DNA from 3 places in the Streptomyces europaeiscabiei genome. Region 1 is predicted to be linked to each of the others. Evidence: riboswitches for the same ligand, from Rfam matches in the RefSeq annotation. Region 1 holds a riboswitch; each other region holds the start of a gene.
What was found. A riboswitch is a leader RNA that binds a small molecule or an ion and turns the genes downstream of it on or off. The one in region 1 is predicted to bind cobalamin.
Positions count from the first base shown of each region.

Region 2: another riboswitch for cobalamin. It lies ahead of OG858_RS10485 (cobalamin biosynthesis protein); the one in region 1 lies ahead of OG858_RS03465 (energy-coupling factor ABC transporter permease).
Region 3: another riboswitch for cobalamin. It lies ahead of OG858_RS30735 (ribonucleoside-diphosphate reductase subunit alpha); the one in region 1 lies ahead of OG858_RS03465 (energy-coupling factor ABC transporter permease).

Region 1 covers NZ_CP107841.1:734,650-744,407, forward strand. The annotation lists gene urtC (urea ABC transporter permease subunit UrtC) at 1-723, opposite strand, end outside; gene urtB (urea ABC transporter permease subunit UrtB) at 720-1,604, opposite strand; gene urtA (urea ABC transporter substrate-binding protein) at 1,827-3,080, opposite strand; gene OG858_RS03445 (MarR family winged helix-turn-helix transcriptional regulator) at 3,318-3,809, shown strand; gene OG858_RS03450 (substrate-binding domain-containing protein) at 3,766-4,884, opposite strand; gene nicT (Nickel transporter NicT) at 5,042-6,118, opposite strand; gene OG858_RS03460 (DUF1775 domain-containing protein) at 6,369-7,109, opposite strand; cobalamin riboswitch at 7,329-7,512, shown strand; gene OG858_RS03465 (energy-coupling factor ABC transporter permease) at 7,543-8,250, shown strand; gene OG858_RS03470 (energy-coupling factor ABC transporter substrate-binding protein) at 8,247-8,729, shown strand; gene cbiQ (cobalt ECF transporter T component CbiQ) at 8,736-9,485, shown strand; gene OG858_RS03480 (energy-coupling factor ABC transporter ATP-binding protein) at 9,482-9,758, shown strand, end outside.
Region 2 covers NZ_CP107841.1:2,419,646-2,429,403, reverse strand. The annotation lists gene OG858_RS10490 (cobyric acid synthase) at 1-642, opposite strand, end outside; gene OG858_RS10485 (cobalamin biosynthesis protein) at 639-1,610, opposite strand; cobalamin riboswitch at 1,718-1,859, opposite strand; gene OG858_RS10480 (DUF397 domain-containing protein) at 2,123-2,302, shown strand; gene OG858_RS10475 (hypothetical protein) at 2,332-2,643, shown strand; gene OG858_RS10470 (hypothetical protein) at 2,573-3,097, opposite strand; gene OG858_RS10465 (helix-turn-helix domain-containing protein) at 3,141-3,998, opposite strand; gene OG858_RS10460 (hypothetical protein) at 4,243-4,464, opposite strand; gene OG858_RS10455 (inorganic phosphate transporter) at 4,494-5,756, opposite strand; gene OG858_RS10450 (class II aldolase/adducin family protein) at 6,293-7,033, shown strand; gene OG858_RS10445 (alpha/beta hydrolase family protein) at 7,201-8,328, shown strand; gene OG858_RS10440 (hypothetical protein) at 8,497-9,758, shown strand, end outside.
Region 3 covers NZ_CP107841.1:6,993,916-7,003,673, reverse strand. The annotation lists gene OG858_RS30765 (GntR family transcriptional regulator) at 1-144, shown strand, start outside; gene OG858_RS30755 (DUF3311 domain-containing protein) at 512-781, shown strand; gene mctP (monocarboxylate uptake permease MctP) at 778-2,403, shown strand; gene OG858_RS30745 (nucleoside hydrolase) at 2,742-3,731, shown strand; gene OG858_RS30740 (GNAT family N-acetyltransferase) at 3,936-4,442, shown strand; cobalamin riboswitch at 4,506-4,641, shown strand; gene OG858_RS30735 (ribonucleoside-diphosphate reductase subunit alpha) at 4,766-7,192, shown strand; gene OG858_RS30730 (ribonucleotide-diphosphate reductase subunit beta) at 7,192-8,202, shown strand; partial or broken gene OG858_RS48250 (hypothetical protein) at 8,223-9,009, opposite strand; gene OG858_RS30715 (hypothetical protein) at 9,139-9,309, opposite strand; gene OG858_RS30710 (GlxA family transcriptional regulator) at 9,403-9,758, shown strand, end outside.

The DNA of each region.
Region 1 (9,758 bases):
TACGGCGACGAGGAGTTCGCCGTAGCGGCTGACGAACAGCTGGCGGGCGGCGGCCATCAGCAGCAGGAGCACGGCGGCGATGACGAAATACACCATCCGCTGGTTGACGGGATCGTCGAGGTCGTACCCGAAGAAGCCCTGCATGTCGGTGAGACCGTTGGTGCCGCCGGTGGTGGCCTGCTGGCCGACGAGCCAGATGGCGAGGGCGGCGGCCAGTGCCTGGCTGAGGATCGCGAAGTACGCGCCCTTCACCCGTCGGCGGAAGACGAAGAAACCGAGCAGCGCGGCGACCGCCATGGGCAGCAGCACGGTCATGGCGAGGGCGAAGGCCGGGTCGGCGAACGGCCGCCACCACCAGGGCAGGGTGTCGCCGGTGCCGTAGAGCTGCATGAAGTCGGGCAGCGTCTGGCCGGTGTCGGCGGCGTCGGCGAGCTTGAGGTGCATGGCCATGGCGTAGCCGCCGAGGCCGAAGAAGACGCCCTGGCCGAGGACGAGCAGCCCGCCGCGGCCCCAGGCGAGGCTCACACCGACCGCCACGATCGCGTAGCACAGGTACTTGGCCAGGAGGTTGAGCCTGAAGTCGGAGAGCGCGAGCGGGGCGACCCCGATGAGCAGGACGGCGCCGAGGAGGAAGGCGCCGGGGACACGGAAGCGGACCAGGAGGGAGGGCGACGGCGGCGCGACGGGAGCCGTCTTCTCGGGGGAGGGCGTGGTCGTCTTCATGCCAGGCTCCGGGTACGCAGTGTGTACAGGCCCTGGGGTCGCCACTGCAGGAAGGCGACGATCGCCACGAGCACGACGACCTTGGCGACGCTGACCGTCGTCGAGTACTCCAGTACGGACTGCAGGACGCCGAGTGCGAAGGCGGTGATGACGGCGCCCTTGAGCTGGGCGACGCCGCCGACGACCACGACCAGGAAGGCGTCGACGATGTAGTTGGTGCCCATCGTCGGACCGATCGGGCCGACCAGGGTGAGCGCGACACCGGCCACGCCCGCGAGGCCCGAGCCGATGAAGAACGTCGTACGGTCCACGCGCTCGGTCGCGATACCGGACACCTCGGCGAGGTCCCGGTTCTGCACGACGGCCCGGATACGGCGGCCCAGCGGGGTCGTCCGCAGGATCAGGGTGAGGCCGAGGACGCAGAGCAGGGCGAGACCGAGGATGAACAGCCGGTTGTTGGCGAAGGTGATGCCGCCGACCGAGATGTTGCCGGTGAGCAGGTCCGGGGCGCGGGTCTGGACGTTCGGGGCGCCGAAGATGTCCCGGGCCAGCTGCTGGAGCATCAGGGAGACGCCCCAGGTGACCAGCAGGGTGTCCAGGGGTCTGGTGTACAGACGCCGGACGAGGAGCCATTCGAGCAGCGCGCCCATCGTCCCGGCCACGAGGAAGGCCAGCGGCAGGGCGAGGAGCAGGGAGACACCGGCACCGCTGATGGACTTCTGCAGCACGTACGTGGTGTACGCGCCGGCCATGATGAACTCGCCGTGCGCCATGTTGATCACGCCCATCTGACCGAAGGTGAGGGTCAGGCCGAGGGCGATGAGCAGGAGGACGGCACCGATACTGATGCCGGTGAAGGCCTGGTTGAGGACGACCGTCATTGAGCGGCTCCGGGTCGGGGGAAGGGTTGTTCGGCGGGCGGGGGAAGGGCTGTTCGGCGGGCGCGGTCCGGTGGGGCTTCCTCCGCGGTTCCCCGCGCCCCTGGAATACAGGGGCTGCGCCCCGTGCTTTTCGGCCCGAAAGCCCGTCGTCTTCAGGCTCGCAGGGCCTGATCTTTCAGGGGCGCGGGGAATTGCTCGACCAGCGCCCACCCACCGTCGGACTCACGAAAGACCGGCGGCCCAGTCGTAACCCTTCAGATACGGGTCCGGCTTGATCGGCTTGCCGGAGTTCCACACCTCCTCGATCAGGCCGTCCGAGCCGATCCTGCCGATGCGGGCGGTCTTGTAGACGTGCTGGGTGGCTCCGTCGACGGTGACCTTGCCCTCGGGGGCGTCGAGTTCGATGCCGCCGGAGGCCTTCTTGACCTTCGGCACGTCGAAGGAGCCGGCCTTCTCGACCATCTCCTTCCAGAGATGGACGGAGATGTAGGCGGCCTCCATGGGGTCGCTGGTCGGCTTGTCCTTGCCGTAGGCCGCCTGATAGGCCGCGACGAACTTCGTGTTGGCGGCGCCCGGCGTGGTCTCGTAGTAGTTCCAGGCGGTCAACTGGCCTTCCAGGTACTGGGTACCGATGCTCTTGACCTCCTCCTCGGCGATCGACACCGACAGCACCGGCAGGCTCTTCGCGGCCAGCCCGGCGGACTTGTACTCCTTGAAGAAGGCCACGTTGCTGTCGCCGTTGAGGGTGTTGAACACGGCGTCCGCGCCGGCGTCCTTGACCTTGTTGACGATGGTGCTGAACTCGGTGGAGCCGAGCGGCGCGTAGTCCTCGCCGACCACCTTCATACCCTGGGCCTGCGCGTACGCCTTGATGATCTTGTTGGCGGTGCGCGGGAAGACGTAGTCGCTGCCCACCAGGTACAGCCGTGTCAGGCCCTGCTTCTTGAGGTAGTCGAGGGCGGGGACGATCTGCTGGTTGGTGGTGGCGCCGATGTAGAAGATGTACGGGGACTGTTCCAGGCCCTCGTACTGCACGGGGTAGAAGAGGAGCGACTTGTAGCGCTCGAAGACCGGCTTGACGGCCTTGCGGCTGGCGGAGGTCCAGCAGCCGAAGGTGGCGACCACCTTGTCGTCGGTGATCAGGGCCTCCGCCTTCTCGGCGAAGGTCGGCCAGTCGGAGGCGCCGTCCTGGCTGATGGGCTTCAGTTTCTTGCCCAGGACGCCACCGGCGGCGTTGATCTCCTTCACCGCGAGGAGCAGCGCGTTGTGGACGGTGACCTCGCTGATGGCCATCGTGCCCGAGAGCGAGTTCAGCAGACCCACCTTGACGGTGTCGCCGGAGGTGTCCGCCTGCGCTCCGGCGGCCGATGACGTGCCGCTGCCGGTCTTGGCTCCGCACGCGCTGAGGGCGACGGTCGTACCGAGCGCCGACGCGCCCGCGAGAAGACCGCGTCTGTTGATGCCGATCCCGGACATGCAATACCTCCTAGGTCGCTGAAGTGCGACCACAGCCTGCGAGGCCACTGTTTCCCTTGCGTTTCGGCGCAATTGAAGAACAGTTTCCTGAGGAAGTATTTTTTTGAGGCCCCGAAATATTTGTCACTTCTCGCGGAAAGGATGTACTCCTGGTTTTTCTGTCAGGAGCGGGATGGTCGAAGGTAAGCTCCGGACATCACCGTCGAGGGGGCGGCTGAAGGCGAGTTGGGGAGTGCGATGGCGAGGCGGCCCGAGGAACTGCTCCGTCTGTTGACCCGGGCCGAGCGTCTGTCCGTGCGCCGAGTGCAGTCCGTGCTCGACGAGTTCGACTGCTCCGTCGAGGCGTGGCGGGTCCTTGACCTGCTCTCCGACGGGCAGGGCCACAACATGACGGCCCTCGCCGAACACGCCTTTCTGCCGGCGCCGAGCCTGACCAAGCTGATCGACCAACTCGTCGACCGGAACCTGGTCTTCCGTCGCGTCGACCCCGCCGACCGGCGCCGCGTCCTCGCCCACCTCACCCCGCGCGGCAGCGAGCGATGGCAGCAGCTCGCCCGCGCGGTGCGCGCCCACTGGGCAGAATCGGAGCCGCTCACCGACGAGGACGGGAAGCGGCTGGAACTCCTGCTGGACCTGCTGGCCCGGACTCTGGAGAGCGGTGGGCCCGACGACGGTCGGGGCAGGGTCAACGCAGGTCGTGCGGAGCGCGCAGCTGGGCGAGGACGTTGAAGTCGCAGCCGTCCGCCCGCGCGAGGTAGATGCGCTGGCGCACATGCCGCCCGTCGAGGCCCAGCAGGCCGCGCGGCCCCTCGTAGGAGACGGTGTCGGCGGTCGCCCCGATCGCGGCCACGTCCAGGGCGCGCGCCCGCTCGACGAGCGCGGCGAGCAGCAGGACACCCTCGTAGCAGGACTCGCCGAGGCTGCCCGGAACGGGCGCCTCCAGACCGAAGCGGTCCGCGTACTGGCCGTGGAAGTCCAGGGTGTTCCGGTCGGCGAGCGAGGCGAAGAAACCTGCCGTGCTGTAGAGGTCGAGGGTGGCCTCGGGGCCGCTGCCCATCAGCATGTTCTCGTCCATCAGCGTGCTCAGCCGCAGGCACCGCCGGTCGAGCCCGGAGGCGGCGAAGGCCCGGTTGAAGCGGACCGCGTCGCTGCCGACCAGGAGCATCAGGACCCCGTCGGCGTCGGCCCGCTCGATGCGTCGCAGGACGTCCTCGAAGTCCTCGGTGCCGAGCGGCAGATACGCCTCGCCACTGACCCTGCCCCGGCACTCGCGGGCGTAGCCCCGGGCCGCCCGTGCCGTGCGGCGGGGCCACACGTAGTCGTTGCCGACGACGAACCAGCGGCGTACACCGCGTGACTCGGCCAGCAGCCGCATCGCGGGCAGCAGTTGCCAGGACGGCGTCTCACTCGTCATGAAGACGCCCTCGGTGCGTTCCCCACCCTCGTACAGGGCCGTGTACACGTACGGCACCCGGTGCGCGATGCGCGGGGCCAGGGCCCGCCGGACGGAGGAGATGTGCCAGCCGGTGACACCCTGCACCGCTCCCGAGGCGACCAGGGCCTCCACGTCCTCGGCGACCCGCCACGGCTCCGCGCCGCCGTCGACCTCGATCAGCCGCAGCTCCCTGCCCAGCACTCCCCCGGCCTTGTTGACCTCCTCGGCGGCCAGCCGCGCGCACGCCCCGCAGGTGGGGCCGAAGATCCCGGCGGGGCCCTGCATCGGGTAGACGAGGGCGACGTCGAGGGTCGAGTCGTCGGCCGTGAACCACTCGGGGGTGTGGAGGCGCGGCGGAGGCCGATTCATGGGCCTCATGATGGCGTCATCGCCATCGGCGCCCCAGGTGGCGCCACGGATCGAGACCGATTCGTAGGCCGGGGCCGATCCGCAGGCCTGAGCTGATCCGCAGGCCTGAGCCGATCGGCAGACCTGGGCCGATCGGCAGACCTGGGCCGAGGGCGGGTCACGGGGTCGCCGGGTCGCGGGTGGGCGTTCTGCCCGTCGTCCACTTCTCCTCGATCCGCCCGAACCGCCACACCAGCAGCGCGACCGCCCAGGTGACGAAGAACAGGCCGACGACGACATAGCCGATGATGTTGAGGTCGAGGCCGGCGACCCGGTCCCAGAACGTGCCGTGCAGATGCGCCTTCTCGGCGACGAGGCCGAGCAGTTCGACGGTGCCGATGACGAGGGCGACGGCCACCGAGAGGCCGGTGATCGTGAGGTTGTAGTAGACCTTGCGGACCGGCTTGGAGAACGCCCAGCCGTACGCGAAGTTCATGAACGAGCCGTCGATCGTGTCCAGGAGCGACATACCGGCCGCGAACAGGATCGGCAGGCACAGGATCGCGTACCAGGGCAGTCCGGAGGCCGCGCCCGAACCGGCCAGGACCAAGAGCGCGACCTCGGTCGCCGTGTCGAACCCCAGGCCGAAGAGCAGGCCCAGCGGGAACATCTGCCACGGCTTGGTGATCGACTTCATCAACCGTCCGAGGAGCCGGTTCATGAAGCCCCGGCTGTTCAGCCGCTCCTCCAGCGCGGCCTCGTCGAAGGAGCCCGAGCGCATCTCCCGGAACACCTTCCAGATGCCCACCATGATCACCAGGTTGATGATCGCGATGACGTAGAGGAACGTCCCGGAGACCGTGGTACCGATCCAGCCGGCGAGGTCGTGCAGCTGGGAGTCGCCGTTCCGCACCGGTCCGGCGAGCGCCTTGACGCCGAGGGTGAGCAGGAAGGTGAGGGCGAAGACGATCGACGAGTGCCCGAGGGAGAACCAGAAGCCGACCGACAGCGGGCGCTGCCCCTCGCCCATCAGTTTGCGGGTGGTGTTGTCGATGGCGGCGATGTGGTCGGCGTCGAAGGCGTGCCGCATCCCCAGGGTGTAGGCGGTGACGCCCATACCGATGCCGAAGGTCCTGCTGCCGACGCTGTAGTGCTCGGGGGCGACGATCACGACCAGCGTGAACCAGCCGATGAGATGCAGCGCCAGGATGAAGCCGGCCATACCGCCGAGGCTCGCCCACTCCGCGCGCGTCATCGAGGCGCGGATCCGGCGCCATGAGAAACCGCCCTTCTCGGCGGTGGCCGAGGAGGCGGTGTCGGTAACAGGGGCCATGGGGCGTGCGCCTAACTCGTCGTGCCGCGTGCATGTCGTCGAACCCCTTCACCCTTGTGCGGGGAGCAGGTAACTGCAAGGAGGTCGCAGTAAAGCCCGTGCCACGTTTCGGTCAGGTCAGGGTCTTTCGGTGGACGGCGCGGCCGCACGAGCCCCGGATCGGGCGGACTCGTCAGCCGGTCCCGTCCCGGCGGGACCGGAACCACCACAGACCGCCGCCGAGCGCGAGGAGGACGGCCGCGCCGATGCCGAGCGGTACGGCGGGGGAGACACCCTCGTCGCCGTCGGCGCTGTCCGCAGCGGGCTCCGCCGACGGCGCGGAGGTCTCGGCGCTCGTTTCGGGTGAGGGTGAGGGTGAGGCCGTCGTGGGTTCCTCCGACGGGGTGGGGCTCACGACTTCGGCGCCGGGGGCGGCGGCCTTCAGGTCCAGACGGGGTGCCGGGTGACCGTGGCCGTGCCCGTCCCCTTCGGACTCCTCCAACTCGATCCAGCGGTCCACCTTGCCGTCGCTGTACGACTGCAGGGTCTTGAAGACCAGCGACTTGGCGTCCGGCAACTGCCGTACGGTGACGACGTACTCGACGTCCTCCCCCACCGCGAGCTTCGAGCCCGACACGGTGTAGCCCCGGCTGGTCGGGGTGAACTTCCAGCCGTCGGGGCCCTCCTCGTAGGCGATGTCGGAGGGGACCACGCCCTTGGGGAGGATCACTTCCAGCTTGGTGATGCCGGCGGAGGAGGACTCCGACTCCGCGGAGAAGGTCAGTTCGACGTTCTGGTCGAGGGCTCGGGCGCCCTCCGCCTCGACCTCCGCGTGGGCCGCGGCCGGCCCCGCGGTGGCGACGGCGACCGCGAGCGCTGCTGCGGTGAGAACGCCGAGACGGCGTGAACTGCGTACCAAGGTCGGGCGGTGCACTGCGGACTCCCTGTGCCGATGGCGTGAAGGGTGAATTCAAGCGCAGGGCGGGACCTGTGGCCAAGGGCGACCAGGTGTGCGAGCGGATCCGGCCACTTGCCGTCGTCGTGAGTTCACCCTGGTGCGGCGTGGGGCTCACGGGGCGTGCGCCGTGGTGTGAGCTGTTCCACGGCGCCCGCGCGCCCCTCGTCTCCGCTTGTCAGCGCCCTTATGTGGGCACTACTGTCACCACGCCTTGGTGAACGGGAAATCCGGTGTCATGCCGGTGCGGCCCTCGCCACTGTGATCGGGAAGTCCGGCTCCAGTCCTCACGGACAGCCACTGGGTCCTTGTGACCCGGGAAGGCGGAGCATGGGCGGTGTCACCCGTAAGCCAGGAGACCGGCCAAGGCGCGTCAACCATCCACGAGGTGCTGGAGAGGGTCTGCTGAGCCATGCACATAGCCGAGGGTTTCCTTCCTCCGGCGCACGCGATCGCCTGGAGCGTCGCGTCCGCGCCATTCGTCGTCCACGGAGTCCGGGCACTCACCCGTGAGGTCAAGGAGAATCCCGAGAGCACGCTGCTGCTCGGCGCCTCGGGGGCCTTCACCTTCGTCCTGTCCGCGCTGAAACTGCCGTCGGTCACCGGGAGTTGCTCCCACCCCACCGGCACCGGACTGGGCGCCATCCTGTTCCGCCCGCCGATCATGGCGGTCCTGGGCACCATCACCCTGCTCTTCCAGGCACTGCTGCTCGCGCACGGCGGCCTGACCACGCTCGGCGCCAACGTCTTCTCGATGGCGATCGTCGGGCCCTGGGCGGGCTACGCCATCTACCGGCTGCTGCGGCGCTTCGACGTGCCGCTGATGGTCACGGTGTTCTTCGGCGCGTTCGTCGCAGACCTCGTCACCTACTGCGTCACCAGCGTGCAGCTGGCGCTCGCGTTTCCCGACCCGAGCAGCGGCTTCCTGGGCGCGCTCGGCAAGTTCGGCTCCATCTTCGCCGTCACCCAGATCCCGCTGGCGGTCAGCGAGGGCCTCCTCACCGTGCTGGTGATGCGTCTGCTGGTGCAGTCGAGCAAGGGCGAACTGACCCGGCTCGGCGTGCTCCTGACCGGCAAGCGCGACCGCACCGAGACCGAGACCGAGGCGGTGGCCCGATGAACCGGAACACGAAGATCAACGCCCTGCTGCTGCTCGTCGTGGCCGCGCTCGCCGTCCTGCCGCTGGCGCTCGGCCTCGGCGACCACAAGGAGGAGCCCTTCACCGGCGCCGACGGTGAAGCGGAGACGGCGATCACCGAGATCGAGCCGGACTACGAGCCGTGGTTCTCGCCCCTGTACGAGCCGCCCTCCGGCGAGATCGAGTCGGCGCTGTTCTCCCTCCAGGCCGCGCTGGGAGCGGGCGTCCTCGCCTACTACTTCGGCATCCACCGGGGCCGCCGCCAGGGCGAGGCGCGGGCCCGGGCAGAGCTGGACGGGGCCGGGGACGCCACCACGGCCGGGACGGCCGAGGCCCTTCCGGTGAGCACGACGGTCGCGGCCGGTACGGCGGCTGTGACGGCCACGGCAGCCGCGAAGCCCTCGCCCGGCGACGAAGGCTCCTCCGCCGGCTCCGGGGAGTCCCCCGCCGGGCGGGTCTGAGCCCTCGTGCTGCCGATCGACGCGGCGGCGCACAGCAGTCGCTGGCGCCGCCGCCATCCCGTGGACAAGGCCGTGCTCGGGCTCGGCCTCACCGTGCTCGCGATCTCCCTGCCGCCCTGGCCCGGCGCGGCCCTGGTCCTGCTGACCGCGCTCGCCGTGCTGCTGGGCCCGGCGGGCGTGCCCGGCCGTCGCCTGTGGCGTGCCTACCGGGTGCCGCTGGGCTTCTGCGTGACCGGCGCGCTGCCGCTGCTCGTCCAGGTCGGCGGGCCCGACGGGTTCCTCACCCTGGCCGACGGCGGCCCGGTCCGCGCAGGGGAACTGCTGCTGCGCACCTCGGCCGCCTCCCTCGGCGTCCTGCTGTTCGCCTTCACCACACCCATGTCGGACCTGCTGCCGCGCCTGGTCAGGGCCGGGGTGCCCGCGCCGGTCGTGGACGTGGCGCTGGTCACGTACCGCATGAGCTTTCTGCTCCTGGACTCCGTGCGCCGGATCCGGGAGGCGCAGGCCGCCCGGCTGGGTCACACCACGCGGGCGGCCACCTGGCGTTCGCTCGCCGGTCTCGGCGCCACCGCGTTCGTACGGGCCTTCGACCGGGCGGCCCGGCTGCAGACCGGGCTCGCCGGGCGGGGTTACGACGGCACCCTGCGTGTGCTGGTGCCCGAGGCCCGGATCTCCGCCCGCTTCACCGCGGCCAGTGTCGTGCTCCTCGCCACTGTGGCCGCCCTCACCTTCGTCCTGGAAAGGCCGCTGCCATGAGCGAGCCCGTGCTGGTCGCCCTGCGGGGCGCGTCCTTCGCGTACGAGGACGGTCCGGCCGTGCTCAGCGATCTCGACTTCGAGGTGCACGAGGGGCGCGCGCTGGCCCTGCTGGGCCGCAACGGCAGCGGCAAGACCACACTGATGCGACTGCTCAGCGGCGGGCTGCGGCCCCGTACGGGCGAGCTGGCGGTGGAGGGGCGGCCGGTGACGTACGACCGCAAGGGCCTGACCCGGCTGCGTACGACGGTCCAGCTGGTCGTCCAGGACCCGG
Region 2 (9,758 bases), 1.7 Mb from region 1:
GTGCAACATGTCGAGCCCCGGCTCCAGCAGGGAGACGTCCCCCCGGAACTTGTTGACGAGGAACCCGGCGACGAGGGCCTGGTCCTCGGGGGAGAGCAGTGCGACGGTCCCGAAGAACGACGCGAAGACCCCACCACGGTCGATGTCGCCGACGACGAGCACGGGAAGCCCGGCGTTGCGGGCGATCCCCATGTTGACGATGTCGGTCCGCCGCAGATTGATCTCGGCGGGGGAACCGGCCCCCTCACAGATCACCGCGTCGTACGTGCCCCGCAACTCGGCGAGACACTCCAACACCGTCCCGAGCAGCCGCTGTTGCCGCCCCCCGTGGTACCCGCGCGCACTCATCTCCCCCACGGGCTTGCCCAGCAGCACCACCTGGCTGCTCCGCTCTCCCCCGGGCTTCAGCAGAACGGGGTTCATGAGCGCACTGGGCTCCACGCGGCAGGCCTGCGCCTGCATGGCCTGAGCCCGCCCGATCTCGGCGCCTTCCTTCGTCACGAAGGAGTTGAGCGACATGTTCTGCGCCTTGAAGGGCGCGACCTTGACGCCCTGCCGCACGAGCCACCGACAGATCCCGGCGGTCACCACACTCTTCCCGGCATCGGACGTGGTCCCGGCGACCAGCAGTCCGCCACTCATCCCTGCCTCCTCAACCGCTGTGCCGAGCGCCCGGCGACCCGCCCCCGCAGCGCCGCCGCACCCGCACTCACCCCGAGCGCCAGCCACCCGACCCGCCGGGACAACCGAACAGCCCGCTCGATGTCGCCCACGACGACGGCCCGCCCTTCCCCATTCAGCACAGGCCGATGCTCAACCCGCCCCCCGTACGCCAACGTGCCCCCCAGTCGCACTCCGAGCGCCCCCGCGAACGAGGCCTCCACGGGCCCCGCGTTGGGACTCGGATGCTTCCCCGCGTCCGCCCGCCACGCCCGAACAGCCCCCCGGGCATCCCCACCGGCAGCCGCGGCCAGCACCGCGGTCAGCCGGGCTCCCGGCCACCCCGCCACGTCGTCCAGCCGCGCGGAGGCCCACCCGTACCGGCGATACCGCTGCGACCGGTGTCCGACCATGGCGTCCATCGTGTTGACGGCCCGAAACCCCACGAGCCCGGGCACCCCGGCGACGGCCCCCCACACGAGCGCCCCCACCACCGCGTCGGACGTGTTCTCGGCGACGGACTCCACGACGGCCCGCGCGATCCCGTCGGGGTCGAGCGCCTGAGGATCCCGCCCGCACAGATGAGGCAACCGGGCCCGCGCGCCCTCGACATCCCCCGCGTCGAGGAACTGCCCGATCGTCCGGGCCTCCCGCCCGAGCGAGGTCCCCCCGACGACGGCCCAGGTGGCGGCGGCGGTCAACCCGACGGAGGCGACCCGCGACGGCCGTACGGCGGCCGCCGCGACGGCCCCCAGCGCCACGGCGCCGCCCGCGCACACCGCGGTGTGCAGTGCGCCCCACCCGCGGTGGTCGCGCCACAGCACCCGTTCCACGGCACCGGCGGCCCGCCCGAACGCGGCGACCGGATGCCCCCGGCGCGGATCACCGAGCAGCAGATCACCGAGGAGCCCGGCGGCGGCGCCGTACGCGAAGACGCGGTCGGCACGCACCGGTTCAGCCGGTCACGGGGTCGGGCAGGGACCGGGCGCTGAGCCCCGGCGGGCAGCCGCACATGGCGCACATGGCGATATGTCCTCACTCAGGGTGTCCACGCCCTGGTTCGACGAGACCGACGGCGAGAGTTCCTGGCTCCCGGGGTGTTCTTCCCGGTGACAGTGGCGGGACCGCGCCGGACTCGCACCGGCTTCCTCTCCTGCCGTCGTACATGGCCCCGGCAGTCCACCACGCTCCCGGAAGACCCGTCAACTTGCTGTTGACCTGCGGTGCAGGGGTGTGCTGAGCCCCACACCGCCGAAATCGCGTCAGACACCCGAATCGGCTCTTTCCGCGCTCTTCCCCGACGCCCGGACTGGGAACACTTGAGGGAACGGCAGTACGAAAGCCGAGCGCCGACGAGCGGCGTCGGGACACGGCGCTCGGGTCGTCGCGGTGAGGACGCCGTGTCGGTGCGCCGGCCGGTGAGGTGGAGGTCGGTGTGGTCGGCAGGGAGTCGCCGGAGCGGATGTGGGTCAGGAGCAGCTACTCCGGTGAAGCGGACGACTGCGTGGAAGTGGCCGCCGGGCAGAGGCGGGTCACGGTTCGTGACTCGAACGGGAACGGTGACGCGCTGCTCGTCTTTCGCTACGCGGCGTGGTGTGGTTTTCTGGCGGGACTTGTGGACCCGGGAGCGGGCGGATCGTGAGGATCGGCCCGGGGGACGGAAGGTGACACATGGCAGACCGAGCGAGGGAAACAGCCTCGGCGCGCACGGGGAAGTCGGGCGTCTGGCGTGAACGGGTGACCGCGGCCGCTCCATTGGCGCTCTTCTGCTCCGTGATGGGGGTGCTGTCCGTCGGAGTGGGCGCTCTGGCCGCGCTGCTCGTGCCGAGCGGTGAGGTGCGTGCTCTCGTCTGGCTGGTGGTGACCGTGCTGGGCGCCGCCGGGGCCGGCCTGTGGTGGGGTCTGACCCCGGTCACGGAACGGCTCCGGGTCCTGAACCGGGCGCTCGGCCAGGCTCGGCCCCCAAGGCCGCATCACCGCTGACGGTGGCGCCACGAGAGCCGGTGGCGCCAGGAGAGCCGGTGGAGCGGTGCCGCAACGCGCCGCCCAGCCATGCGCCGAGAGCCGTGACGAGGGCCGCGCCCACCGCGCCGATCACGGCCGAGGCGAGTGGGGAGGCGTCACCGAGCCGTATGCCGGGACCGACCCGGGTGGCGACCGCGACGCTGAACAACAGGACACTGCCGCATGCCGTGCCGAGCAGCAGCCGCACGGACAGCGGCGGGACGGTTCCCGCCGCTCGGGCGCTCTCGACCTGACTGAGCGGCTCCGCCCGTTCGGGGTGCCGCACGGCGTACGCCCTGAGGTCGCCGTCGCCGAGCTCGGCATGCTCCTCCGGGTCGGTCCGCTCGGGCGGAACCTGCGGCGTGTCGCCCGCCGCGGAGGCGGGTGCCGTGCGCAATTCCCGCCACCACGCCCGTATTCCGAAGACCGCCATGAGGCCTCCCTCCCCGTTCGTCGCCCGGGCGTCCCGTCCCGGGTCAGTCGTTGTCCAGGCTCTCCCTGATCGCGTCGAGCGCCTCGATCATCCTCTCGCCGTGGTGAGCGATGGAGCTGATGTCCTCGAAGCACTCCTGGTAGCGCGCTGTGAGGGCCAGGTCGTCACGGTTCGACAGGCCCCCGGTGGGGCCCTCGATGTAGAGCAGGTCGTCGTCGTCCTTGAAACCGAGCAGGATGAACGGCGTGGTGGTGCCGTAGTGCGCTCCGACGGAGAACGGAAGCAGCTGGAGGCTCACACGAGGGTGTCGCGCCACGGTCTTGATGCGCTCGAGTTGCCGCCGCATGACCGCGGGACCGCCCACCACGCGTCGTACGGAGGCCTCGTCCAGGACGATGCCCACCTCGGGGCCGTGGTCGCCGTCGAGGGACCGCTCCTGCCGGGTGGTACGCAGTTCCACCTGTCGCCGCACCCGCGCCTCGGGAGTCCTGGCCGAGAGCAGAGCCGTGGCGTAGTCCTCCGTCTGCAGGAGCCCGGGCAGGACGATGGGGTTGTACATGCGGATCGTGTTGGCCGCGCCCTCGTACCCCAGGTACTGCGCGAACTGCGGTGAGACGAGGTCGCTGTACTGGGCCCACCAGGACTGGCCCTTGGAGCCTCGGGCGGCCTCCTCCAGCTCCGCGACCAGGCTCGTGTCCGTGACCCGGTACTGCTGGAGCAGTGCCCGCAGGTCCGTGACTCCGAGGCCGACCGTCCCCGCCTCGATCCTGATCAGCTTGGACAGTGACCACTCCAGGCCCTGCGCGGCGTCCCGCTGGGTCAGCCCGGCGCTCTCGCGCGCTTTGCGCAGCTCGATTCGCAGCCTGCGTCGATTCAGGCTCGGATCGATGTCCCTGGCCATGGTGCTCCCTGCCACATGTCGTCATTGACTTGTCGGGTCGCCACCTTCGCGTAGTAACTCCCTATCAGATTAGGTGAGTTCGCGAGTGGCGGCTAGCCGCCGTCAGTATGACATGTGTCTTTTCGGAGGTGGCGCACCCGCGCCGCGAACACAGAGAAAACCCCCGTAAGCGTCATGAAGCGCCTACGGGGGTTGCCTCTGGAGTTGTCGGTGTCGGCCCGAGAGGGCCATGGGATTTCCGGTCTCAGGTCATGATCAGGGAAATTCCGTACGCCACGGCCGCCGCGCACAGCGCGAAGCACACGTACGCCCCTGTGGTCGCGGCCGCCACCGAGTCGCCCCGGGTTGACGCCTCCTCCCGCTTGGAGAGGCCGACGATGCCCAGGGTGAAGAGGCCGACGAGGGCCACGGTGACCACGAGACTGACTCCGAAGACGGAGCCGAGAGCTGCCCAGTCGATGTGCATGGTGGTGATTCCTCAGGGAGTCGTGGGGCTCAGACGGCGGGCGTCGGCGTGGACGAGCCCGCCGGGGCCGTGGTCTCGGCGGCGGCCGTGGCCGCGGGGGCCGGGATGGTCGCCGTGAGGTCCTCGGTCACGGTGCCGACCGGCGGCGGAGTCACGGCGGCAATGGCCGTCGTCACCACACCGGGCGGCTCCTCGGTGTCGTTCACATTGGTGTGGTCGACCACCTCGCGGCGGGAGACCATCCAGATCGCGGCGCTGGAGGCGATGAGGAAGACCGCGACGACGGCCGTGCCCCACGCGCCGAAGGACGTCACCCACTCGGCGAGCGCGGCGACCAGCGCCGCGGCCGGCAGGGTCAGACCCCAGGCGACGAACATCCGGGTCGCGGTGGACCAACGGACCACCCCGCCCTTGCGGCCGAGGCCCGCGCCCATCACCGCACCGGAGACCGAGTGCGTGGTGGAGAGCGAGAAGCCGAGGTGAGAGGAGGCCAGGATGACCGTGGCCGCGCTGGTCTGGGCGGCGAAGCCCTGCTGCGGCTGGAGGTCGGTCAGGCCCTTGCCCATCGTGCGGATGATGCGCCAGCCGCCCAGGTAGGTGCCGAGGGCGATGGCCGCACCCGCGGAGACGATGACCCACACCGGCGGGTCGGAGTCGGGCGCGAGGGCGCCGCCGGCCACCAGGGCGAGGGTGATGATGCCCATCGTCTTCTGGGCGTCGTTCGTGCCGTGGGCCAGCGAGACCAGGCCCGCGGAGGCGATCTGACCGGCGCGGTAGCCCTTGCCGGAGGCCTTCTCGCTCGTGTGCCGACCGAGCCTGTACGTCAGCCGGGTGGCGAGCATCGCCGCGATACCGGCGACCAGCGGGGCGGCGACGGCGGGGATCAGCACCTTGGTGACGAGCACGTCGCCGTGCACCGCGCCCACACCGACCGAGGCGATGGTGGCGCCGATGAGGCCGCCCATCAGGGCGTGGGAGGAACTGGAGGGGAGCCCGACGAGCCAGGTCAGCAGATTCCAGAGGATGGCGCCGACGAGCGCCGCGAAGATGACCTCTGGCTGTATGCCGGACTCGTCGACGAGTCCCTTGGAGATGGTGTTGGCGACCTCGATGGAAAGGAACGCGCCGACAAGGTTGAGCACGGCGGACATGGCCACCGCGACCTTGGGCTTCATGGCGCCGGTCGAGATGGTGGTGGCCATCGCGTTGGCGGTGTCGTGGAAACCGTTCGTAAAATCGAACGCAAGCGCGGTGACGACCACGATCGCGAGGATCAGCGAGAAGTTTTCCATTTACCCGAGCTTCTTTCGGACGTCAGTGGCATGAGGACCGTAGGCAACCTGGGTGAACGGAAGGTGAACTGGGGCGGGCGCGTGGGTGTAGTGAATGAGGTGCCGCCGCTCCGTTTGTGCGTGGGCGGACCCGTCCGGCGTGACGGAACGGCGGCCCGACGTTCGAACTGAGACGGAATGCCGAGGTCCGCTGCCCCGCCGGCCCTTGGTGAACTGCTTCAACCGGCTCATCGACCCGTTGAACGGGTTCCGGTCACCCGGCAGGCTCCCGCTGCCGTTGTCGTGACGTCGTGTTCCCGCGGCTGCGACGGCGAGACGGCTGGAGAGCACGGGCCGTGATTCCGCACGGCAACGGCGGCGACGTGTGCGACGGAACCCGCGGAGGCTACTGGAGGATCGCCGAATCCCGTCGATCACCGGCCGATCGCCAACACCGGGCGACGTATGCGCATATGGCCTCCTCCGGAGGTCGTGTTCGACCCCGCGGTGCCCGGGCCCGGGGCCCGTCGGCGCGATCCGCCTGGCAGGATCACGGCATGGCTGAGCAGGGGAGCGACACCCGGGACGAGCGGGGCGCAGGTGAGGACGCACAGGGTGCGCGGGACGGGCGGGCCGGGCGGCGAAGAGGCGTGCCGGACGACGTGGCGCGCGCGTGGGACGAACTCGTCGCGACGGCCCGCCGGACGGTGGCCGACGGTCTGGTCGTCGGCACCTCCGGCAACGTGTCCGTACGCGTCGGGGACACCGTCCTGGTCACACCGACGGGAGTGCCCTACGACCGCCTGACTCCGGACGACATCACGGGCGTCGACCTCTCCGGCCGACAGGTCCTCGGCACACTTCGCCCGACGAGCGAACTGCCCATGCACCTGGCGATCCACACCGCCACCGACGCCCGTGCCGTCGTCCACACCCACGCCGTCCACGCGACGGCCGTCTCCACCCTCGTGAGCGAGCTGCCGCTGATCCACTACATGTCCGCGGCCCTCGGCGGACCCGTCCGAGTCGCCCCCTACGCGACCTACGGCACCCCGGAGTTGGCCGAGAACATGCTCCGCGCTCTGGCAGGGCGCACCGCTTGTCTCCTCCAGAATCACGGCACGATCGCCTACGGACACACCCTCTCCGAGGCCTACGACCGCACGACCCAACTCGAATGGATGTGCCAGGTCTGGCTGAGGGCCTCCTCCGTCCCCGGCCTCACCCCCCACCTCCTCACCCACGAACAGGTGAACGAGACGGGGGAGCGGCTCAAGGGGTACGGCCAGCCGAAGTAGCCCACTGCGTCCGGCCGAACCCGCCTCCGACCCCACCTCCGGCCTTACGCCGGCCCTCCACCCTCCGGCCGGCCCACTCGTCCGCGTCACCCCGCCCGGCCCCGCCCGGCTCACCCCCGCACGCACGCCCACTGGCCCAGGACGCGGTCCGCCAGGACACTGGATCCGTGCGTGGAGTCAGAGCGGCAGCCTCGGTCCTCGGGGTCGCGTTCGCCGCCGGCGCGGCCAGTGTCGCCGCGGGCCGGCTGGCGAGCGACGTCGCGCTGAAGGCGCCGCCGGGCGAACCGCTGCCCACGGAACCCCGGCTGACCGTGCACTCCACCGCCGCCGGCCGCATCGCGCTGACCCGTGCCTTCGCCTCCCGGCGCCCCGGCACCTACGGCCTCACCGGCGACGGCTCCCACGCGGTCGTCGGCAACGTCCTGGACGGCGCCACGCGCGCCCCCGACGCCGTCGTACGCCGCCTGGAGCGCGTCACCCACGGCACGCTGGAGCCGGGCGACAAGGTGTGGCTCACCCCCGGCCTCCACATCGGCGACCCGCGGACCGCGCTCGGCCTCGACCACGACGACGTCGAGGTCCCCGGCGAACTCGGCACCCTGCCCGCCTGGTTCGTGCCCGCCGCCCGGGACACCTGGGTGATCGCCCTGCACGGCCTCGGCGCCACCCGCGAACACACCATGAACGTCATGGAGTGCCTGCACCGCCACCATTTCCCGGTCCTCGCCCTCTCCTACCGCGGCGACCCGGGCGCACCCCGCTCCCCGGACGGCCTGAACCACCTCGGCGAGACCGAGTGGCGCGACGTGGACGCCGCCATCAGGTACGCCGTCCGGTCCGGCGCCGAGCGGGTCGTCCTGCACGGCTGGTCCACCGGCGCCACCATGGCCCTGCGCGCCGCCACGCACTCCGCACTGCGCGACCGTGTCGCCGGACTCGTCCTGGACTCACCGGTCCTCGACTGGGCTGCCACCCTGCGCGCCCTCGCCGCCGCCCGCCGCACCCCCGGCGCGCTGCTGCCCCTCGCCGTCCGCGCCGCCCAGGGCCGTACGGGACTGCGCGCCGCCCCCAGCGACCGGGACACCGTCCCGCCGGGGCTCAGGACGCCGACCCTGCTCTTCCACGGCCCCGACGACGCCGTCGCCCCCTGGGGCCCCTCCCGCCGCCTCGCGGCCCTGCGACCCGACCGGGTCACCCTCCGCACGGTCCGCCTCGCCCCGCACGGCGCCATGTGGAACGCCGACCCCAAGGCCTACGAGGAAGCCCTCCGCCGCTTCCTCACCCCACTGACGTAGGCCGCCGCGGGCCGTCGGCGACTGAGAGGTACGCCACATTCCGTTTAGTGCCGCACCAAGGTGATCCCATCGATGTCACCCCCTGGGGAACCCGTGCGTTGGCCACCCCTGTCGCCCGCTGTGACATTCCGTTTGGGTTTTCCGACCGTCAACCGGAAGACTGCCCCCGTGACGTCCCGTAACCCGCGCGACTCCAGGCTCCGACTCGTCGGCCCGCGAACCCTGGCCGCCGCTCCCCGAGCAGCAGTGACCCAGCGTCGCCGACCGGCTCCCCGGCCCCCGGAGGGCACGCCGCCGCCCGTGGAACTCGCCCGCATGGCCCGCGCCGTCCTGGCGGACGCGGCCCGCGTCGCCCACTGGGCCGATGCCGCCCTGCGCCCCGGCCGCGAGGGCGCGAGCCCCGACGGCAAGGGCACCCTCTCCGCCGCGACCGCCGAACGGGCCGCCGTCCACCTGGGGCTGACCCCGGATCAGGTCCGCCACGACTGGGACACGGCACGGCTGGCCGGACTCATCGAGGTGCACGGCGACAGCGCGCGCCCAGGCTGGCGGCTGCGCGCCTGGAACCGCGACGACAGCGCCGTGCTGCGCGGCTGGGTCGCGTTCTTCGACGCCTGGTCCATCGCCTACCCCGAGCCCGAGGACCGGGAGCCCGCAGCGGTCGCCGAGGTCGTCTCGGCCATGCCCCAGGTGCTCTCCTTCCTCCAGCTCTCCGCCGGGCCCGTCCCCGTCGAGCAGCTCCTCGACCTCCTGGAACAGCGGGTCACCGAACTGCGCACGGAGCGCTGCGAGGTCCCCTACAGCCCGCAGCCCGAGCCGAGACCGGAGCCGAGCCCGCAGCCCGAGCCGAGCCCGGAACCCGGCGCCGGGGACACCCCGCTCGCGCCCCTGCTCGACTGGTCCCTGCGCGCCCTCGCCTCCGTCGGCGCCCTCACCTACGACGACGCCCAGGCCACCCTCACCCCGCTCGGCAGCTGGGCGGTCTGGGTCAAGCTGGAGCAGATCTGCGTCGCCGCGCAGAGCCCCGCCGGGAACATCGAGGTCTCCGCCGAGGACATGCTCAGAGGCTGCGCCCAGCTCCGCCCGAACGCGGCCCGCGCCGAGTACCGCGCCTGGCTCGCCGCCCGCCCCGTCGGCGGCGCCGTCACCGAGCTCATCGACGCCGCCCGCGGCGAGGACGCCCTCATCCGGGGCCTCGCCTTCGAGGCCCTGCGCGTCGTCGGCGCCCCCGCCGAGCCCGACGTCCGCACGGTCGCCGACGAGACCCCGCTGCGCCCCTACGCCCTGCTCTGGCTCGCCGTGCACGACGGCGCCGACCCCGAGGACGCGCACGAGGTCCTCACCCGCGAGGAGGCCACCTGGCTCTGGGTCGACACCGCGGCCGCCGTCGCCGACCACGGCGAGGCCCCCCTCCTCGTACGGCATCTGGA
Region 3 (9,758 bases), 6.3 Mb from region 1:
CTGGGCACGGACGTGGGCCTGCCGATGCTGATGCTCTCCCGGCACTCGCTGGACCAGGAAGGGCAGCCGGTGGAGTGGGTGCGGTCGGTGTACCGAGGTGACCGGTACAAGTTCGTGGCGAGGCTCAAGCGCCCGCAGGACTGAGCCACTTGGAGCCGGGGTGAGGGCCGCGGCCACGCCGGGTCGTACGCGATCGCCCACCACTGCTACGCCCGGCTTGGGTGCGTGCCGATACGTACGCGAGCCGATCGGCGAGTCGGCGTACGACCGCCACATGGACATCTGTGCGCCCATGCCCCCGACGCACCGGTGCCGTCCCGACGGGAGTTCGAGCGCAGGCGGACGGATCGACAGAAAGCAGACCTCCACCAGCGGTTCCACCGGCGCTGAACACACAACCTTCGCATCCGTTATCCGGACAGGGGGTTCCATACGACGGAACCCGTCCCTTACATTTCCTGCGCGTTGCGCAGGTGACCAGTGGCGATCAGTGAGGGGACGGAACCGGGACATGTCAGAAGCGCCTGAAGTGAGACCGCCGGTGGTGACACCTGTCAGGGTGGTCATCGCCCTGTGCCTGATTGCACCGTTCGTGGCGATGCTCTGGGTCGGTTCGTACGCCAAGACGGACCCGGCGTTCATCGGTATCCCCTTCTTCTACTGGTACCAGATGGCCTGGGTGTTCATCTCCACCGCGCTCACGGCCACCGCGTACGTCCTGTGGCAGCGCGACCAGCGCTCCCGCAAGTCCGAGACCCGGGCCGGGGGTGCCGCGAAGTGAAGGACGGCGTGAACGGCGTGGCACTCGCCGTCTTCATCTTCTTCTTCCTGGCCGTCACGGTCATGGGCTTCCTGGCCGCGCGCTGGCGCAAGGCCGAGAACGAAAGCCTCGACGAATGGGGGCTCGGCGGCCGGTCGTTCGGCACCTGGGTCACCTGGTTCCTGCTCGGCGGCGACCTCTACACGGCGTACACCTTCGTCGCCGTCCCCGCGGCGATCTACGCGGCGGGCGCGGCCGGCTTCTTCGCCGTGCCGTACACGATCCTCGTCTACCCGCTGATCTTCACGTTCCTGCCCCGCCTGTGGTCGGTCTCCCACAAGCACGGCTACGTGACGACCTCGGACTTCGTACGCGGCCGATTCGGCTCGAAGGGCCTGTCCCTGGCGGTCGCCCTCACCGGCATCCTGGCGACGATGCCCTACATCGCCCTCCAACTCGTCGGTATCCAGGCCGTGCTGGACGTGATGGGCGTGGGCGGCGGCGAGAACACCAACTGGTTCATCAAGGACCTGCCGCTGCTGATCGCGTTCGGTGTCCTGGCGGCCTACACCTATTCCTCCGGTCTCCGTGCCCCCGCACTGATCGCGTTCGTGAAGGACACCCTGATCTACATCGTCATCGCGGTGGCGATCATCTACATCCCGATCAAGCTCGGCGGCTTCGACGACATCTTCGCCAAGGCGGGCGAGGCGTACAGCCAGACCAACCCGGCGACGGACAAGCCGCGCGGCGCCCTCGTCCCCGGTGACGCCAACCAGTGGACGTACGCCACTCTGGCCCTCGGCTCGGCGCTGGCGCTCTTCATGTACCCGCACTCGATCACGGCGACGCTGTCGTCCAGGAGCCGCGAGGTCATCCGCCGCAACACGACGATCCTGCCGCTGTACTCGCTGATGCTGGGGCTGCTCGCCCTGCTGGGCTTCATGGCGATCGCGGCCGGGATCCAGGTGCAGAACGGCCAGCTGGCGATCCCACAGCTGTTCGAGACGATGTTCCCCGACTGGTTCGCGGGCGTCGCCTTCGCGGCCATCGGCATCGGAGCCCTGGTCCCCGCGGCGATCATGTCCATCGCGGCGGCAAACCTCTTCACCCGCAACATCTACAAGGACTTCATCAAGCCGGACGCCACGCCCGCGCAGGAGACCAAGGTCTCCAAGCTGGTGTCCCTGCTGGTGAAGGTGGGCGCGCTGGCCTTCGTCCTCACCATGGACAAGACGGTCGCCATCAACTTCCAGCTCCTGGGCGGCATCTGGATCCTCCAGACCTTCCCGGCCCTCGTCGGCGGCCTCTTCACCCGTTGGTGCCACCGCTGGGCCCTCCTCGCCGGCTGGGCCGTCGGCATGCTGTACGGGACGATCGCCGCTTACGGCGTGGCCTCCCCCACGCAGAAGCACTTCGGCGGCTCCTCCGCGGAGATCCCCGGCATAGGCGAGATCGGCTACATCGGCCTGACGGCCTTCGTCCTCAACGTCGTGGTCACGGTAGTCCTCACCTTCGTCCTGCGGGCGTTCAAGGCCCCAGAAGGCATCGACGAGACCAAGCCGGAGGACTACACGGCGGACGCGGGCGACGCGGGCGTCAAGGTGGAACTGCCCCCGGCCACCGCGGGGTCGAGCCACTAGGTTCTTGTTGGGTTCGGGGGCGGCGGGGGCCGTTTCTTCGCCCCCGCCGCCCCTACCCATTCCCATCCCCCAGGGGCTGCGCCCCTTCGACCCCCACCCGCAGGTCCGTCGTGATTGCTCGCGCAGTTCCCCGCGCCACTGAAAGACATGGGTCGCGCCCGGAGTCTTTTAGGGGGCGCGGGGAACTGCGCGAGCAACCCCACCCAACCCGCACCCGCCCACGAACCGGCAACCCCCCCGAGCTCTCAGACGCAAGGGGGGCTCGAAAGGGCACAGCCCCTGGAGGATGGGACGGGTAGGGGCGGCGGGGGCGAAACCCCTCCGGTTACGCTGACCACGTGACCGCCCGCACCCCGATCGTGCTCGACAGCGACCCCGGTATAGACGACGCCGTAGCCCTGCAGTACCTGCTCGGCACCGGCCTGTGGGACCTCAAGGCCTACACCTCGGTCGGCGGCAATCTCCCCGCAGAAGCGACGTACACCAACGCCCGCGCCCTGGCCCGAGCCCTACGCATCGACGCCGACGTCCCCGTACACCGAGGCGCGGGCCGCCCCCTCTCCCGCCTCCCCTACCGCGAGGCATCCGCCTTCCACGGTCCGGCGGGCCTCGGCAACGAAACCCTCCCCGACTCGACGGCCCCCCACCTCGCGGAGTCGTCCGCCCAGGCCCTCCTGAGGCTCTCCCGGAAGCACGAAGGCGAGCTGACGGTCTGCGCGACCGGCCCGCTCACCAACGTGGCCATCGCCCTGCTGGAGGACCCGGACTTCGCCCACCGCGTCGGCAGGTTCGTGTTCATGGGCGGCGCCGCCCAGGTGCCGGGGAACTTCACCCCGGTCGCCGAGTTCAACATCTGGGCCGACCCGGACGCCGCCGAGATCGTGCTCTCCTCCGGCATCCCGTTCACCATGGTCGACCTGGATGCCTCGCACCGCTGGCTGTTCCGCCCCGCCGACCTCGCCGCACTGGAGGCCGCCGGCCCGGGCACGGCCCTCGCCGCCCGGCTGATGCGCACCTACATGGACGCCTACACCCGCCACGGCGGAGACGGCACATGTCCGCTGCACGATCCGCTGGCCGTGGGGGTCTGCGGGGACGAGGCGTTCGTCGAGGCCGCCGAGGGGGCCGTCGTCGTGGAGTGCGCGAGCGAACTCACACGCGGCCAGACCGTGTTCGTGCCGGCCGCCGCCCGGCGCGTCCACTACTCCGAGTCCCCCGCCCTGACCGCCCGCCTCCGCGCCACCGGCCGCGTCGCCCTGGGGCCGGGCACCCGTGACTTCACCGAGGACTTCGTGGCCACGCTGCCGCGGTGGCCTGCGGTGGGCTGACCCGGTCCGATCGTCCATGGACCGACGGCTCAAGTCACCCATGGACCGACGGCTCGACTCGTCCGTGGACCGACAGCTCAAGTCACCCATGGATCCGAACGGCTCGGATCGCCCAGGGACGAGCAGATCGGATCATCCGACAAGCGACGGCCCCTGTGGAAAGCCGCAGCCCCGCAACGTCGCCACTGATGCAAACTGCGACGCATGGACATCTCGATCAGGCACGTGGCCCCCGACGAGTACGCCACCCTCGGCGAGATCACCGCGCAGGCCTACCTCGGCGACGGACTGCTGGACTTCGGGGAGAGCGATGTGTACCTCGGTGAGCTGCGGGACGTGGCGAAGCGGGCCGACGAGGCCGACGTGCTCGTGGCCCTGGCGGACGGCCGGGTGCTCGGCGGTGTGACCTTCGTCCCGGCGGGCGGCCCCATGGCGGACATCGCCGCCGCGGGAGAGGCCGAGATACGGATGCTCGCGGTTGCCCCGGAAGCGCGCGGGCGGGGTGTCGGCGAGGCCCTCGTACGGGCCTGTGTGGAGCGCGCCCGGACCGTGGAGGGCTGTGCACGCGTCGTGCTGTCGACGCAGCGCACCATGCGCGCGGCCCATCGGATCTACGAACGCCTGGGCTTCACTCGCACGCCGGAGCGCGACTGGAACCCCCTCCCCGACGTCCTCGACATCTCGCTGATCACCTATGAGTTGACTCTCTGACACCCTGCGAAGCCGAATGCGACACAACATGTGGGGGTGCCACCGCGACCCGGCACTAGATGTATGCTCATGCTCGCTGTCGCCGCAGGGGAATCCGGTGCGAATCCGGAACTGTCCCGCAACGGTGTACTCGCGTGCGTACATACCTATTTGCGCACGCCTGTTCAGTCCGAACACCTGCCGACAGCGCGCCCGGCCGTCCGGTCCGGGTGCCTGACGTCCGGGCCTCGTGGAATGGGCCGGTGGACGCGACGCCCCCGCGCGTTCGTGTGCTGCCGCCTGCCCTCCGCAAGGCCCCTTGCCGAGCGAGGGAGAGCCCCCACGTGACCATCGCGCCAGCCGACCCGGTTTCAGCCGACCTGGCTTCAGCCCACCTGGCTTCAGCCACCCCGGCGACGGAGACCGACGGTCCCGGTACCGCGTTGCTGCGGACCCTGACCGAGCTGACCGTCGACCTCCCCGACGCCGATCCCGGCCGGGTCGCCGCCGCCGCGTTGCGCGGCCGGTCCGCGAGGGCCGACGACGCGGAGCTGCGCGAGCTGGCCACGGAGGCGGCCGCGGGCCTCATCTCCGAGGACCCCGCCTACTCGAAGCTGGCCGCCCGTCTGCTGGCCATCGGCATCCGCGCCGAGGCCGCCTCGCAGGGCGTCACGACGTTCACCGGGTCCATCGCCGTGGGCCACCGGGAGGGCCTCGTCGCCGACCGCACCGCGGAGTTCACGCGCGTGCACGCCGAGCGTCTGGACGCCCTGGTCGACCCGGCCGGCGACGACCGCTTCGGCTACTTCGGCCTGCGCACCCTGCACAGCCGCTACCTGCTCCGGCACCCCCTCACCCGCAAGGTCATCGAGACACCCCAGCACTTCATGCTGCGCGTGGCGAGCGGTCTGGCCGAGGACGACACCGCCCGTGCCGTGGACGAAGTCGCCGCGCTCTACGGCCTCATGAGCCGCCTCGACTATCTCCCTTCCTCCCCCACGCTCTTCAACTCCGGTACACGCCACCCCCAGATGTCGTCCTGCTACCTCCTCGACTCCCCGCTGGACGAGCTGGACTCCATCTACGACCGCTACCACCAGGTGGCCCGCCTCTCGAAGCACGCCGGCGGCATCGGCCTGTCGTACTCCCGTATCCGCTCGCGCGGTTCGCTGATCCGGGGCACCAACGGACACTCCAACGGCATCGTGCCGTTCCTGAAGACGCTGGACGCCTCGGTCGCCGCCGTGAACCAGGGCGGCCGGCGCAAGGGCGCGGCCGCGGTCTACCTGGAGACCTGGCACTCCGACATCGAGGAGTTCCTGGAGCTGCGCGACAACACCGGTGAGGACGCCCGGCGTACGCACAACCTGAACCTGGCGCACTGGATCCCGGACGAGTTCATGCGCCGGGTGAACGCCGACGAGCCGTGGTCGCTGTTCTCCCCGGCCGACGTGCCCGAGCTGGTCGACCTGTGGGGCGAGGAGTTCGAGGCCGCCTACCGCAAGGCGGAGGCGGGCGGCCTGGCGAAGAAGACCATCCCGGCCCGTGATCTGTACGGCCGCATGATGCGCACCCTCGCGCAGACCGGCAACGGCTGGATGACCTTCAAGGACGCGGCCAACCGCACGGCCAACCAGACGGCGGAGCCGGGCCATGTCGTGCACTCGTCCAACCTCTGCACGGAGATCCTGGAGGTCACGGACGACGGGGAGACGGCGGTCTGCAACCTGGGCTCGGTGAACCTGGGCGCGTTCGTCGACCGGGCGGCGGGCGACATGGACTGGCAGCGGCTGGACGAGACCGTCCGCACCGCCGTCACCTTCCTCGACCGCGTGGTCGACATCAACTTCTACCCGACCGAGCAGGCGGGCCGGTCCAACGCCAAGTGGCGCCCGGTCGGCCTCGGCGCGATGGGCCTGCAGGACGTCTTCTTCCAGCTGCGCCTGCCCTTCGACTCCCCCGAGGCCAAGGCGCTGTCCACGCGGATCGCCGAGCGCATCATGCTCGCCGCGTACGAGGCCTCCGCCGACCTCGCCGAGCGCAACGGCCCACTGCCGGCCTGGGACAAGACCCGCACGGCCCGTGGTGTGCTGCACCCGGACCACTACGGCGTCGAGTCCACCTGGCCGGAGCGCTGGGCGGCCCTGCGCGAGCGCGTCGCGACGACGGGCATGCGCAACTCCCTGCTCCTCGCCATCGCGCCGACGGCCACCATCGCCTCGATCGCAGGTGTGTACGAATGCATCGAGCCGCAGGTGTCCAACCTGTTCAAGCGCGAGACGCTTTCCGGCGAGTTCCTCCAGGTCAACTCGTATCTGGTGAAGGACCTCAAGGAGCTGGGCGTCTGGGACACCCGCACCCGTGAGGCGCTTCGCGACTCGAACGGCTCGGTGCAGGACTTCGCGTGGATCCCGGCCGACGTACGGGCCCTGTACCGCACGGCCTGGGAGATCCCGCAGCGCGGGATCATCGACATGGCCGCCGCCCGCACCCCGTATCTGGACCAGTCGCAGTCGCTGAACCTGTTCCTGGAGACGCCGACCATCGGCAAGCTCTCCTCGATGTACGCGTACGCCTGGAAGTCGGGGCTGAAGACCACGTACTACCTGCGCTCCCGCCCGGCGACCCGCATCGCCCGCGCCGCCCAGGGCCAGGCCCAGGCGCAGGCCCCGGCACAGCCCGAGAAGACCATCCCCCTCCAGCAGGCGGCCGACCCGGATGCCGTCGCCTGCTCCCTGGAAAACCCCGAGTCCTGCGAGGCCTGCCAGTAATGCCCAGCAACCAGAATCTCCTCGACCCCGGCTTCGAGCTGACTCTCCGTCCCATGCGCTACCCGGACTTCTACGAGCGCTACCGGGACGCGATCAAGAACACCTGGACCGTCGAGGAGGTCGACCTCCACTCGGACGTCGCCGACCTGGCGAAGCTGTCCGAGGGTGAGCAGCACATGATCGGCCGGCTGGTCGCATTCTTCGCGACGGGCGACTCCATCGTGGCGAACAACCTCGTGCTGACGCTGTACAAGCACATCAACTCCCCCGAGGCGCGCCTGTACCTGAGCAGGCAACTGTTCGAGGAGGCCGTGCACGTCCAGTTCTATCTGACACTGCTCGACACCTACCTCCCCGACCCGGCGGACAGGGCCGCGGCCTTCGACGCCGTCGAGAACATCCCGTCCATCCGGGAGAAGGCCGAGTTCTGCTTCAAGTGGATGGACTCGGTCGAGAAGCTGGACCGGCTGGAGACCAAGGCCGACCGCCGCCGCTTCCTGCTGAACCTGATCTGCTTCGCCGCGTGCATCGAGGGCCTGTTCTTCTACGGCGCCTTCGCATACGTCTACTGGTTCCGCAGCCGGGGCCTGTTGCACGGTCTGGCGACGGGCACCAACTGGGTGTTCCGCGACGAGACGATGCACATGTCCTTCGCCTTCGAGGTGGTGGACACCGTCCGCAAGGAGGAGCCGGAGCTCTTCGACGACCGGCTCCAGCAGCAGGTCACGGACATGCTGAAGGAAGCCGTCGAGGCCGAGCTGCAGTTCGGGCGCGACCTGTGCGGTGAAGGCCTTCCGGGCATGAACACCGAATCGATGCGGCAGTACCTGGAATGCGTCGCCGACCAGCGCCTGACGCGCCTGGGGTTCGCGCCGGTCTACGGCTCGGAGAACCCGTTCTCCTTCATGGAGCTGCAGGGCGTCCAGGAGCTGACCAACTTCTTCGAGCGGCGCCCGTCCGCGTACCAGGTCGCAGTGGAGGGCACCGTCGACCTGGACGAGGAGTTCTAGGCACTTCCAGGCCGCCGAGGTCACTTGAGTGCGACCGCGTCCCCGGCCGACGTGACCCTCGCGGCCGTCGTCGTGCCGGGGAAGTACCAGCGCCGGCTGCCCGCCGCCGTGGCGGTGACCTTGGTGCCGAGCTTCCCGGCGCTGCCCGTCCTCACCGTCTTGACGGTGGTGTAGCGGGCGGCGCCGTTCTTCTTGAACTGGAGCTGGACCGGCTGCCCGGTGAACCCGTGGTACCTGAGGGTCTCCCAGCCGGCGCCCGGGCCAGACTGCCGGCGACGGTGATCTTCGTGCCCTTGGCGACCTTCTCGGGCTTGATGACCGTCGTGAGGGTCGAGACACGCTTGACCTTGAACCGGGCGATGTCGTCGGAGATCCAGTAGTCGCCGTCGTTCGCCTTGACGGTGGCGTTGGCCTGCCAGACACCGGCGACGCGATGGGAATCGATGTCGTCGCTGTCGGCGATCCAGCCGGGATCCACCGTCATGGTGCCCGTGCACACCGATGTCGTCGAGCTCTTCCTGGCGCAGGACGAGTCGCCGTCCCAGGTCGTGAAGCCATAGCCGTTGGACCTGTTGAACGTGCCGAGATCCGTGATCTTCCTGGCGCCCGAGTTGTCCTTGACGGCGACCGGCGACCGGGGACCGGGGACCGGGGACCGGGGACCGGGGACCGGGGACCGGGGACCGGGGATCTGATGATCTTCGACGTCCCGATGATCACGTTCCTGCCGCCGTTGACGGCCGTCCTGGTGACGCGGACGTCTCCCCTGCCCTCCGTGTGGGCCCCTGTCGCCGCCGGCAGCGCCAGAGCCGCCGCCCCGCCCGCGCACGGCCAGGGTCCGGCCGTGCGCGGGGCGCGTTCTGGTGTCTCACGGTCCTCCCCTTGGGGCGAGGAGAGGCTACAGAGGGGGTCGACCGCTGTCGCACAGATGTGTGATCAGGCCGCACGGGCGATGCCGTGCGACGTCCGCCGCTCCTCCGCCCTCCTGAGCTGACGGTCCACGCGCCAGTCGTGCACGACGCCGACGATCGCCGGCAGCGCGACCAGGGCGAGCAGTCCGAGTACGGCCAGAGTTCCGATGAGTCCTTGCAGCTGTGTCGTATCCATGGACACCACTGTCGGGCCGAACGCTCCTGACAAACAGTGGCAGGACTGCCGCACCCCCTCGAATTACTGCCACATCCGAGGCACACTGGCAGCATGCTGAACAACGTGGCCACCGTCCTCATGGAGGGCGTGCATCCCTTCGAACTGGGTGTCGTCTGCGAGGTCTTCGGCCTCGACCGCAGCGATGAGGGTCTGCCCGTGTACGACTTCGCGGTCGCGTCGGCGGAGGGACCGACCCTGCGGACCCACGCCGGGTTCACGATCTCCACGCCGTACGGCCTGGACCGGCTCGAAGAGGCCGACCTGGTCGTCGTACCGGCGGGCGAGAGCTATGTGCGGCGGATCTACCCGGCCGAGCTGCTGGACGCGCTGCGCCGGGCCGCCGACCGGGGCGCCCGGGTGCTGAGCGTGTGCTCGGGAGTGTTCGTGCTCGGCGCGGCCGGCCTGTT